One region of the Pantoea sp. PvP021 genome, then DNA from elsewhere that is predicted to be linked to it. Evidence: predicted binding sites of a transcription regulator. Region 1 holds the regulator's gene; the other holds the start of a gene.
What was found. Region 1 encodes PhoB, which activates phosphate uptake and scavenging genes when phosphate is short. Its sites were predicted from a motif close to CTGTCATAAAACTGNCNNAT; they were not measured.

Region 1 (6,563 bases):
CTGTCAGAGAGCGGCAGATAGCCCGCTTCGCTGACCCGCCGCTGTCCCTGCGCCGAAAGTACCTGCTCCAGAAACGCGGCCACCAGCGGCGGCAAAGGTTTGCCGGGCGCTTTATTCACATAGAGATAGAGCGGGCGCGCCCAGGGATAACGGCCACTGCGGATGGCCTCGGCATCCGGGGTAATCGCCTGCCCCTGATCATTCATCACCGCCAGCATTTTTACGCCGCTGAGATGAAAGCCAAAACTGGCGTAGCCGATGCTGCGAGAATTACCGGCCACCGCCTGCACCACTGCGGCCGAGCCGGGAAACTCCGCCACGTCGCTGCGAAAATCACCTTTGCACAGCGCCTGCTGCTTGAAGAAACCCCATGTGCCGGAGGCGGAGTTACGTCCATAGCGCTGAATTGGCCGTTTGCTCCACTGCGCGCCGGTTAAGCCGAGATCGCCCCAGCGCAGCGGCACGCTGTGTGCGCCACACAGACGGGTAATCGAGAAGATGGCATCGAGCTTTCGCGGTTCAATCTGCTGCAGCGGATTGCGCTGATTCACCACTACCACCAGCGCATCCATAGCCACCGGAACCGCCAGCGGCGGATAACCGTAGCGCGCCTCAAAGGCCTGGCGTTCATCTGCCTGCATCGGGCGGCTCATCGGACCGAGTTGTGCTGCACCCGCCGCCAGCGCGGTCGGCGCAGTAGAAGATCCGGAGGCCTGAACCTGGACATTGACGCCCGGCGCCTGGCGACTGAAATCCTCGCCCCACAGCGTCATCAGATAACCCAGCGTATCCGATCCGACGCTGCTGAGATTGCCGGAGAGCGCGCCGGGCTGGGCCAGTGCCAGGCCCGGCAGCAGAGTAACGATCAACAAAAGAAGGATGCGCATCAGGGAGATCCGGCAGCGATTAATGAACGGCATTCTCCTGCATCACGCTGCTGACAATCAACCTCGCTGGCAGCGTAAAGGTAAAACAGGTCTCCTTGTGCGGCACGCTGGTGATATCGAGCCGGGCGTTATGGTGGCTCAGAGCATGTTTCACTATCGCCAGCCCCAGCCCGCTGCCGCCGGTCGCACGCGAACGCGCTTTATCGACCCGGTAGAAACGCTCGGTAAGACGCGGAATATGTTCTGAGGCGATGCCCGGCCCGTTGTCGCACACCCGGAAGATAGCCCCCTGTTTGCCGCGCAGCCAGCTGATATCAATTCGCGTGCCATCCGGTGTGTGGTTTACCGCGTTGTAAACCAGATTGGAGATGGCGCTGCGCAGCTGTTCATCGTTGCCGAACACTTTCAGATGGGGATCGGTATGGAAATGGATGTCGTGACGGCCGCCACTCAGCGTTGCCGCCTCATGCTGCAGCAGTTTCAGCATCACCGGCACATCGACCTTCTCTTTCAGATCGATTGCGGGCGCGGCTTCAATGCGCGACAGCGTCAGCAGCTGTTTGACCAGGCTGTCCATGCGGCGCGTCTGCTCCGACATGGTGTGCAGCGCTTTGCTGCGCGAAGGCTCGCTCATCACCGAGTCGTTCATCATCTCCAGATAGCCCTGCAGCACCGTGAGCGGTGTGCGCAATTCATGGCTGACGTTGGCAAAGAAGTTGCGGCGCGCCCCTTCCAGCTGATGCATCTGCGTGACATCACGCGCCACCAGCAGCCACTGCCCTTCGCTGTAGGGCATGACGCGGAACTCCATATGAAGTTTGTTGTTCAGCACCAGCGTCAGCGGCTTGTCGAAATCACGCTGGCGAAGATAGCGCGAGAACTCCGGATAACGGAGCAGATTGAGGATGTTCTGGCCATTATCTTCCGGCCAGCGCAGACCCAGGTGCTGCTGCGCCAGGCCGTTACACCAGAAAATGGTGCCCTCTTCGGTGGTCAGGATCACCGCATCCGGCAGCGACTCGGCACCGCTGCGGAAACGCTTAATCAGATTGCCCAGTTCACGCCGCCGCCGCCGGTTGCGGAGCTGCATCTGGTAAAGACCATAAAACAGCGGTTCCCAGCTGGCACGCCCGGCCGGTGGCGTCATGGTGCGGTCCAGCCACAGCCAGTGCGACAGCCGCATCAGATTGTGAAAATGCCACAACAGCACCGTCAGCACGCTCAGCAGCAGCCACCAGGGCAGACCGCCGAACAGCAGGCCCAGCAGCACTGCGGGCAGACAGACCAGCAGCAGTTCTGTCAGTAATCTCTTCCAGGAGAGGCGTTCCAGCACGGTAAAGGCTCCGTTTAGTAGCGGGCAGAGAAACGATACCCTGTTCCGCGAACGGTTTGTACCATGCGATCGTGGCCGGACACTTCCAGCGCTTTACGTAAACGGCGGATGTGAACATCGACAGTACGATCTTCCACATACACATTGGTGCCCCAGACGTGGTTCAGCAGCTGTTCGCGGCTGTAAACGCGTTCCGGGTGGGTCATAAAGAAGTGCAGCAGCTTATATTCGGTAGGCCCCATCTCCAGCGGCGTGGTTTCGGACATCACGCGATGTGAGGAGGGGTCCAGACTCAGCCCCTGCATCTCAATCACCTCTTCCACGGCCATCGGCGAAATACGGCGCATCACCGCTTTGATCCTCGCCATCAGCTCTTTAGGTGAAAAGGGCTTGGTAATGTAATCATCGGCACCCACTTCCAGGCCGCGCACCCGATCCTCCTCTTCGCCGCGCGCGGTGAGCATCATCACCGGGATATCGCGTGTCATCGCCTCGCGTTTCAGATGTTTGATAAACTGAATACCGCTGCCACCGGGTAACATCCAGTCCAGCAAAATCAGATCGGGCCAGGGTTCAATCAGCTTGCCAACGGCGCTGTCATAATCTTCCGCCTCGATTGGCTGATAGTCGTTCTGCTCCAGAACAAAACACAACATTTCACGGATGGGGGCTTCATCCTCCACAACCAAAATGCGCTTAGCCATTATTACTCCTGCTGATTATGACGGATGTCACTGAGATTCGCGGCGCCATTATGCGTCAGATTTGTGACACTTTTATGAAAAACATAACCTGCCTGTAACCTCACTGGTAATCATTTATGACAGCGCAGCGACAATTTTTTGCTTTGGCCGCAGAGCCAGTATAATCGCCGGGCGAATCACAACGGCAGGGACTCATCATGCGCATCATTCATACTGCGGACTGGCATCTGGGGCAGTTCTTCTACAACAAAAGTCGGGCAGCCGAACATCAGGCATTTCTCGACTGGCTGTTGATCCAGATTGAACAGCATCAGGTGGATGCGTTGATCATCGCAGGCGATCTGTTTGATACCGGTACACCGCCCAGCTACGCCCGCGAAATGTTCAACCGCTTTGTGGTGGCGCTGCAGCCCAGCGGCTGTCAGTTGATTGTGCTGGCGGGAAACCACGATTCCGTTGCCACGCTGAATGAGTCGCGTGAGCTGCTCGCCTGCCTCAATACCCGGGTGATCGCCACCCCGCAGGAGAAGGATGATGTGCTGCTGCTCAACACCCGCCAGGGCCAGCCGGGCGCGCTGCTGTGTGCGATTCCCTATCTGCGGCCGCGCGATATCCTGCGCAGCCGGGCAGGTCAGTCGGGACGCGACAAGCAGACCTCGCTGCTGGAAGCGATCGCCCACCACTATCAGCAGCGATTCACCGCCGCCCAGGCGCTGGGCCATGCACTGCCGATTATCGCCACCGGCCATCTCACCACCGTCGGCGTCAGCCAGAGCGATTCAGTGCGCGACATCTATATCGGGACGCTGGATGCCTTCCCGGCCAGCGCGTTTCCCGCGGCTGACTATATCGCACTGGGGCATATTCATCGCGCTCAGCGCGTCGCGGGCAGCGAGCATATCCGCTACAGCGGCTCACCGATTCCGCTGAGCTTTGATGAGCTGGGCACAGAAAAAAGCGTCTTCCTGCTGGAACTCACCACCAGCGGCCTGCAATCAGTCACGCCGCTGGTGGTGCCACAGGCGCAGCCGATGCAGGTGCTGAAAGGATCGCTGGCGCAGATTGCAGAACAGTTAAATGCCTTCAGCACGGCAGAGCAGGAGAAGCCGACCTGGCTCGACATCGAAGTCACCACCCAGGAGTACCTCAGCGATCTGCAGCGTCAGGTAGAAACCCTGACCGCCACGCTGCCGGTCGAAGTCCTGTTGCTCCGCCGCAGCCGTGAACAGCGGCAACAGAGCCTGGCGCGGCTCGACAACGAAACCCTGAGTGAGCTGAAGGTGGAGGAGGTCTTTGCCCGCCGGCTGGCGCTGGATGAGGAGCTGCAACCGGCGCAAATCGCCGAGATGACCACCCTGTTCCGCCAGACGCTGGCCGCCATGGAAGAGACCCAATGAAGATCCTCACGCTACGGTTCAAAAACCTCAATGCCCTGCGCGGTGAATGGTTCATCGATTTTCGCGCCGAACCTTTCGCCAGCAACGGCCTGTTCGCCATTACCGGTGCCACCGGCGCCGGTAAAACCACCCTGCTGGACGCCATCTGCCTGGCGCTCTATCACCAGACTCCGCGCCTGGGCGCAATTTCACAGAGCCAGAATGCGCTGATGACCCGCGACTGTGCCGAATGTCTGGCCGAGGTGGAGTTTGAGATCAAAGGAGAAGCCTGGCGCGCCTTCTGGAGCCAGAACCGCGCGCGCGGCACTGCTGACGGCAAACTTCAGGCGCCGCGCGTTGAGCTGGCACGCTGCGCTGACAACACTATTGTTGCCGATAAAGTCGGTGACAAGCTGAAGCTGATCGAAACCCTCTCCGGGCTAGATTTTGAAAGGTTTACCCGCTCGATGATGCTGTCACAGGGCCAGTTCGCCGCCTTTCTCAACGCCAAAGCCAGTGAGCGCGCGGAACTGCTTGAGGAGCTGACCGGCACCGAAATTTACGGTCTGATTTCCGCCGCCATCTACGAGCGCCACAAAGAGGCAAAAACCCAGCTGGATCTGCTGCGCAGCCAGGCGGGAGCGATGGCGCTGCTGGATAGCGACGCACGCGCCGCGCTGCAACAGCAGCTCACCGATCTGACCGATGCGGAACAGCAGCTCAGCGCGCACTATCAGCAGGCGCAGCAACAGCAGCAGTGGCAACAGCAGGCGCAGCAGTTACAGCAGGAAGATGCGCAGGCTGACGTCGCGCTGCAGCAGGCCCAGGCTGCATCCCAGGCGGCAGAGGCCGATCGTCAGCGGCTGGCACGCAGCGAACCGGCTGAAAAGCTGCGGGTAAAACTGCAGCAGCGCGACGCGTTACGCACCGAACAGCAGCAGGTCGTGAGCCGCTGTCAGCAACTCACGGCGGCGCAGCAGCAGGCGCAGACCCAACAGCAGCAGCATCAGCAGCACTACGCGGCCACCCAGAGTGCCCGCCAGCAGGCGCTGCAGGAACAGCAGCAGCAGGAAAGTCTGCTGACAGAACAGGTGCTGCCGCTGGATCAGCGGATCAGCGCACTGCAGCAGCAGCTTGCGGAGCAGCAGCAGGAAAATGCCCGACAGCAGCAGCATGCTGATCAGACACAGGCCAGCCTGGCAGAGCAGAAGCGCCAGGTTGAGACATGGCAGCAGGCGATTGCCGAACAGCATCAGTTACGCCAGCAGCTTGCCGATCTCGCCCAATGGGGCGCTTCGCTGCCGGTGTGGCAGGAGAACTTTGCCCTGCTGGCGCAGCGTGAAGCGACCCTGGCCGGACTGGCGCAACAGCGCGAGCAGCAGCAGCGACAGATCGCTACCCAGCAGGCGGAACAGCAGCAGCAGGCAGAACAGGCGCTCCCGCGCCAGCAGGCGGAGCAACAGGCCCGCCAGGCGCTCTCGCAGGCGGAGCAAGTACTAACTTCGCTACAGGAACAGCATTCGCCTGCCGCACTGCGTCAGGCATTAAGCCAGTTGCAGAACAGCCGTCCGGCTCGTCAGCAACTGCTGCTGCTTTCAACCCAGTGGCAGCCGCTGCACCAGCAGCTGGACCAGCGCCAGCAGCGGCTTATCGCGCTCGCAAAAGCGCATCAGCAAAGTGAAGCGGAACTCCAGGCGCTGCGCGAGACGTGGAAACGCGAGAAACAGCAGCTGGATGATGTCGAAAAAATCTGCGCGCTGGAGCAGCAGATTGTCGATCTCAGCGATTACCGCGCCCGGCTCGCCGTCGATCAGCCCTGTCCGCTGTGCGGCTCCTGCACGCATCCCGCCGTTGAGGCCTACAGCACGCTGGAAGTAAGTGCTAACCAGCAGCGCCGGGCTGCACTGCAACAACAAACCGAGGCATTGCGCGAAGCGGGCACGGCAAAAAGCGAACAGCTGAAACAGTCAGCCGTGCAGCAGCAGACCCTGCGCGATGAGATCGCGGAGATGCAGCAACAGCTCGATCGGCTTGAGCAGCAATGGCAGGCGCTGAGCAGTGAGCTGGCACTTACCTTCCCGCTCGCCGATCGGGATGCCTTAACCGCGTGGGAGCAGCAGCAAAGCGAGCGTGAAAGCCAGCTTGAGCAACAGCGACAGGCGCAGGAAGCCGCAGAACAGGCGCGTCAGGCCGCAAAAGATTACTATCTTCAGCAGTCACAGGCCTGGCAGCAGCATTTGCAGGCAGAACAGCTGGCGCAGCA
Region 2 (6,563 bases), on a different contig from region 1:
GCCAGAGCACTGATTTTCCCGGCGCGACGTAACAGTTCAATCTCATCCGCATCTTTAAACAGGCGCATCTCATGCACCCAGGGACGCCAGTCAGTGAGGGTATCGGGCGCACTGAGATGCTGGCGGAAACCGCGACGCAGCTTATCCAGCGCGCTGAACACCAGTGCGTCCGCGTGGGCATATTCGCCCTGCGCATGGTAAACCACATCCAGGCCATTCAGCAGCAGGTGCAGTTGGTCACCAATATCATTCCAGGGTAAAGCGCGATCGACGCCCAGTTTGTCGGGTGCGGCCTCCTGACCCAGGCGACGGCCAGACCAGGTTTCCGCCGCAGGATCGCGCACGCGGTTAAACAACACGCTGTGGTTATGATTCTCATCGCTTTTGATCAGCACCAGCAACGCCTGCGGCTCGTTAAAACCGGTGAAATACCAGAAGTCGCTGCTCTGGCGGAACGGATATTCGGTGTCATTACTGCGCATCACTTCTGGCGCAGCAAAGATTAACGCTGCGCTGCCAGGCACCATCTTCGCCAGCAGCGCCTGACGACGCTGCAGGAATCGTTCCAGTGAAATCATCTCTGCACTCCCTGTAAACTGACCGGTTTAACTCGTTGACCTGAAATTAGTGTAGCGTCGGTTTTTGCACTTCTGGCGCGGTTGGCTGCGGGCGGGTGAACGTATCGTGGCACAGCAGCACGGCGACACGTACATACTCAATCACCTCCTCCAGCGACTGCTCCAGCTCCTCCTGGTCTTCATCTTCTTCGTAACCGAGCTGTGCGATAGTGCGCAGATCATCGATTGCTTCGCCGGTTTCGCCGGTGACTTTATCCAGTTTAGGCTGTGTTACGCCCAGGCCGAGCAGAAAATGGTTAACCCAGCCCGCCAGCGCGTCGGCACGGTCAAAGACGGTGATGTCGTCGTCAGCAGGCAGCAGCAGCTGAAACAGGAAGCCTTCATCTTCCAGCGTAGTCGCCGTATGCTCGTGTAGCTCCGCCAGCGGCACGGCAAGAGTGTGTGAAAACGCCATGCCTTCGTTAGCCAGATCGTGTACCAGCGTCTTCCAGCTGGTGTCCTGGTTCCCACCGCAGAGGATCCCGCTCAGCAGGCCGTGCATTTCTGCGGGCGTCATTCCTACGCCCTGCTGTGAGAGCACTGCCGCGAGCGCGTTGTAATCGGGGGTTGCGTTCTGTAAGGACATAAGTTTTCATCGTCGTTGGCAGAATAAGTTCGTGTTATGCTACCACTAGCTGCCTCAAGGTTTCCAGAAAAGGGGTTGTATCTTATTTCGTGGGTCTATATAGTTGCCCGCCTCCCAAGCCATTGACTGCTAAGGGAGTTGCGAGCGAAGTAATCAGTCAGGAAGGTGGCATGTCTGCACAACCGGTAGATTTACAAATTTTTGGTCGTTCGTTGAGAGTAAATTGTCCGCCAGAGCAGCAAGATGCGCTCAATAGCGCGGCTGAAGATCTCAATCAACGGTTGCAAGATCTAAAAGTTCGCACTAGAGTCACCAATACAGAACAACTGGTGTTCATCGCCGCGTTAAACGTCTGCCACGAGCTGGCGCAAGAGAAAGTGAAAACGCGCGATTATGCTGCTAATATGGAACAGCGTATCCGTATGTTGCAGCAGACGATTGAACAGGCATTAGTTGAGCAGGGTCGCATCTCTGAGCGTGAGGGTGCGAAGTTCGAATAAAACTTCATGGTTGCTATACTTAAGTAACGGTGAGGTAAATTTTCTCTGAGATGTTTGCATGTGGGCCAGTCCCCTGAGCCGATATTTCGAAAAAACAGAATGTGACGCTCGTAACCTGTGTGCATGCTCGGTTCGTCCGAGAAGCCTGATGGTTATGACGGCATGTTCACCTTGAACCAAGGGTTCAAGGGTTACAGCCTACGGCGGCATCTCGGAGATCTCTCTTCCTGTAGTCCTGCTTTTTTCCCCTGACTGACATGTTATAGTCGCTCAACAGCGACTTATCCGGCGGGGAAATCATGTCTGAACCTTCCATGTCTGAACCTTCAATGACCCAGCGTCAGGCGATTCGCCAGCATGTGCGACATCTGCGACGGGCACTTACCGATGAGCAGCAAACGCAGGCCGCTGAGCAGCTCGCTGAACATGCGCTCAACTACGCCCCGGTGACTGAAGCGCGCAATATTGCCCTGTTTCTGTCGGTGGATGGCGAACTTAATACCCGTCCGCTGATTGCCCGCCTCTGGCATCTGAAGAAAACGGTCTGTCTGCCGGTTTTACACCCCTTCTCCCCCGGTAATTTGTTGTTTCTGCGCTATTCGCCCGATACCCCATTGCTCAAAAATAAGCTGCGCATTCCTGAACCGCCGCTGGATATCCGGCAGGTGATCACCCTTGATCAACTGGATCTGATGATGGTGCCACTGGTAGCGTTTGATCAGCATGGACAGCGTCTGGGGATGGGCGGCGGCTTCTACGATCGCACCCTGCAGAACTGGCGGCAGCACGGTTTTTTGCCGGTGGGCCTGGCACACGATTGTCAGCAGGTCGATAGCCTGCCGGTGGCAGAATGGGATGTGCCGTTGCCGGCGGTAATGACGCCATCAAAACTCTGGCAGTGGGAGTAGAAGAGTCGCTTTTGCAGCCAAGTGAAAACCCATACCTGGGCGCATCTGGCAGCAATGAAATAGCTTAACGCGCAGGGAACATGGTCAGAAGAGGAAAGCGTCCCACCGCCCGGATAAAAACGCCGGGAGCGTTTTTGAACAACGCAACGCGTTGGCCCGGTTACGGGCGCACCTCAGGGATGAGGTGCGTAATCGCGCGGGACGGGCATGCCATGGATGGCGGCTTTTGCATCTTTCCGATCTGACCGTGTTCTCTTCGCAGTCTCGGTCTTACAGCAAATCGGGACAGCCTGTATTAACTACCTGAAGAGACGCAACTAAGCGCCTGTTCAGGTTGGTAGCGCTTAGTAAAGCAGACGGGCGCGGATAGTACCCGGAATCGCCTTCATCAGCTGAAGCGCGTTCTCGGCCACTTCCGGCTCTGCATCAATGTCAATCACCACATAGCCCATAAACGGCGAGGTTTGCAGATACTGGGCGGCGATGTTGATGCCCTGCTCGGCAAAAATCTGGTTGATGGCCGTCAGCACGCCAGGGCGGTTCTCATGGATATGCAGCAGACGACTGGCGCTGATACCGTGAATCGGCAGTGACACTTCGGGGAAGTTAACAGCCGAGAGAGTCGAGCCGTTATCGGAGTATTTCGCCAGCTTGCCCGCCACTTCAATGCCGATGTTCTCCTGCGCTTCTTCCGTCGAGCCGCCAATGTGCGGCGTCAGGATCACGTTGTCGAACTCACTCAGTGGAGAGATAAACGGCTCGCTGTTGGTAGCTGGCTCGCTCGGGAAGACGTCGATGGCTGCGCCACCCACATGCTTGCTGGCCAGCGCATCGCACAGCGCCGGGATATCCACCACCGTGCCGCGTGAGGCATTAATCAGCAGCGCGCCAGGCTTCATCTGCGCCAGCTGCTCTGCACCAATCATATCCTGTGTAGAGACGGTTTCCGGCACGTGCAGGCTGACCACATCGCTCATGTTGAGGAGATCGGCCAGATGGCGTACCTGCGTGGCATTACCCAGCGGCAGCTTGTTTTCAATGTCGTAAAAGAAAACATGCATACCCAGGCTTTCTGCCAGCACGCCCAGCTGCATTCCGATGTGGCCGTAACCGATAATACCCAGTTTTTTGCCACGCGCTTCAAATGAGCCTTTGGCAATCTTATTCCAGATGCCACGGTGTGCTTTCGCATTCGCTTCCGGGATGCCACGCAGCATCAGCAGCATCTCACCAATCACCAGCTCCGCAACCGAGCGGGTATTTGAGAACGGCGCATTGAACACGGGAATCCCCCGGCTGGCAGCCGCCTGCAGATCAACCTGGTTGGTACCGATACAGAAACAGCCAACGGCGACCAGCTTTTCAGCCGCCGCAAAAATCTCTTCAGTGAGCTGGGAGCGGGAACGGATACCAATAAAGTGTGCATCACGGATCGATGCTTTTAACGCGTCGGAATCCAGTGCGCCCTTATGGAATTCGATGTTGGTATAACCTGCAGCCCGCAGGTTCTCCAGCGCGCTCTGATGGACACCTTCCACCAGCAGGAACTTAATCTTATCTTTTTCCAGTGATACCTTTGCCATTTCCCGATCCTATTCAGCATTCAATGAGGACTACCATAAGCCAGCCTTCTGTCAAAATATCAAAAAAATCGCGTCGGGCAATACAAACGATTGCCCAGCCGCCAGCACGGCAGCGGCTGACGGCAGCACATTGCCGGACAAAATAAGGAGGTCGGACTGGAAGAGAGAACGAACCCACTGCCGATGACGGTTATGTGACATAAGTCACCAAATTTCACCGCAGCGAGAAAAGATGATTTGCAGGCAGAAATAACCGACGCCGCATCGACGCCGGACAGATCATTTTTTGATGGTTTTCACGCCATCAGGCCCGCCAATCAGTGCAATATCGGCACCACGCGCGGCAAAAAGGCCCACGGTAACGACGCCAGGCAAGGCGTTGATGGTTTTTTCCAGCTCAATGGGATCGAGAATGCGCAGATTATGCACATCGAGAATAATGTTGCCGTTATCGGTGACCACGTTCTGACGATACTCAGGCAAGCCGCCCATTTTCACCAGCTGACGCGCCACATAACTGCGCGCCATCGGGATCACCTCGACCGGCAGCGGGAAACGGCCCAGCACATCGACCTCTTTTGAAGCGTCAGCGATACAGATAAAGGTTTCAGCCACGGCGGCCACGATCTTTTCGCGCGTCAGCGCCGCGCCGCCGCCTTTGATCATCTGCATCTGTGGGTTGATCTCATCCGCGCCATCTACGTACACCGACAGCAGGTCAATCTCGTTCAGGTCGAACACCTGAATACCCAGGCTCTTCAGCTTCTGGGTTGAGGCATCCGAGCTGGAGACGGCACCTTCAATCTGATGCCTGACCGTGGCAAGCGCATCGATAAAGTGGGCAGCGGTGGATCCGGTGCCCACACCAACAACGGTGCCCGGCTGCACGTACTCAAGTGCAGCCCAGCCAACGGCTTTTTTCAGTTCATCCTGGGTCATGGTATGTTTAAAACCTGTGCGACAACGAAGTGCGCGTAGTATAAAACAAGGCTTGCTGAAAATGCTCGGCTGACCGACATGGATTTATCGCTTTGGAAGCCAGCCCACAAAAAACAAGAGAGCCATCACAGGTGATACTTTTGTGGCATAGTGACATCCATCCTGAAGGAGAGAGAAGAATAATGAAACGCCCGGATTATCGAACGCTTCAGGCGCTGGATTCAGTGATCCGCGAACGCGGATTTGAGCGTGCCGCTCAAAAATTATGTATCACCCAGTCAGCGGTTTCACAGCGTATCAAGCAGCTGGAGAATCTGTTTGGTCAGCCGCTGCTGGTGCGAACCGTGCCACCACGTCCGACCGAACAGGGTCAGAAACTGCTGGCGTTGCTGCACCAGGTGGAACTGCTGGAAGAGGAGTGGCTGGGCGATGAGAACAGTGGCACCACGCCACTGCTGCTGTCGCTGGCGGTCAATGCCGACAGTCTGGCGACCTGGCTGCTGCCTGCGCTGAAAGATGTGCTGGCAGATTCCCCTGTACGCCTGAATCTGCAGGTCGAAGATGAAACCCGCACCCAGGAGCGTCTGCGTCGTGGTGAAGTGGTGGGTGCGGTGAGTATTCAGCCGCAGCCGCTGCCCAGTTGCCTGGTGGATCAGCTCGGTGCGCTCGACTACCTGTTTGTAGCGTCGCGCGACTTTGCCGATCGCTTCTTCCCCAACGGCGTCACCCGCTCTGCCCTGCTGAAAGCGCCTGCGGTGGCGTTTGACCATCTTGATGATATGCATCAGGCCTTCCTGCAACAGAACTTTGATCTCTCACCGGGCAGTGTGCCCTGCCACATCGTGAACTCCTCTGAAGCCTTTGTGCAGATGGCGCGACAGGGTTCGACCTGCTGTATGATCCCGCATCTGCAGATTGAGCGTGAGCTGGCGAGCGGTGAGTTAATTGATCTGACGCCAGGCTTGTGTCAGCGCCGGATGCTCTACTGGCATCGTTTTGCACCGGAAAGCCGGTTAATGCGTCGGGTGACCGATGCGCTCATTGCGCATGGACATCGGGTACTGCGTCAGGATGACGTCGCAGCCTGAAAACAAAAACGGGGCGAAAGCCCCGTTTTTACTGCTGACAAATTATGCCCCGAACGGCTGTAAGGATGGATTGGCTCAGGGAACAAGGTCAGATCGGGCTGTAAGGATGGATTGGCTCAGGGAACAAGGTCAGATCGGAAAGGCGCTTAAGCCAATCCCTGGCCGCTCGGCCCGCGCCGTCCATGGCGCGGGACGCTTTCCTCCTCTGACCATGTTCCCTTCGCTTTGAATTTATTCATTGCGGTCAGATCCTGAGATTCATCGGCAGTCTTAACGGGGCATCAGCCCCGTTTTGCACTATGGCGTATTGGGCTTGATCTCAAACACCACATCAACCTGATC

Region 2: a site for PhoB is predicted at 4,376-4,395, ahead of serA (phosphoglycerate dehydrogenase). Genes of this name have one in related genera too.

Annotation. Positions count from the first base shown of each region.
Region 1 covers NZ_JBSRXX010000001.1:1,828,394-1,834,956, forward strand. Annotated here, with positions in the region: gene ACVKSX_RS08585 (PstS family phosphate ABC transporter substrate-binding protein) at 1-887, opposite strand, end outside; gene phoR (phosphate regulon sensor histidine kinase PhoR) at 907-2,220, opposite strand; gene phoB (phosphate response regulator transcription factor PhoB) at 2,235-2,924, opposite strand; gene sbcD (exonuclease subunit SbcD) at 3,122-4,321, shown strand; gene ACVKSX_RS08605 (AAA family ATPase) at 4,318-6,563, shown strand, end outside.
Region 2 covers NZ_JBSRXX010000003.1:303,913-310,475, reverse strand. Annotated here, with positions in the region: gene pepP (Xaa-Pro aminopeptidase) at 1-578, opposite strand, end outside; gene ACVKSX_RS13055 (YecA/YgfB family protein) at 625-1,203, opposite strand; gene zapA (cell division protein ZapA) at 1,374-1,703, shown strand; RNA gene ssrS (6S RNA) at 1,743-1,925, shown strand; gene ACVKSX_RS13040 (5-formyltetrahydrofolate cyclo-ligase) at 2,018-2,611, shown strand; gene serA (phosphoglycerate dehydrogenase) at 2,956-4,194, opposite strand; gene rpiA (ribose-5-phosphate isomerase RpiA) at 4,474-5,133, opposite strand; gene ACVKSX_RS13025 (LysR family transcriptional regulator ArgP) at 5,316-6,221, shown strand; gene ACVKSX_RS13020 (oxidative stress defense protein) at 6,519-6,563, opposite strand, start outside.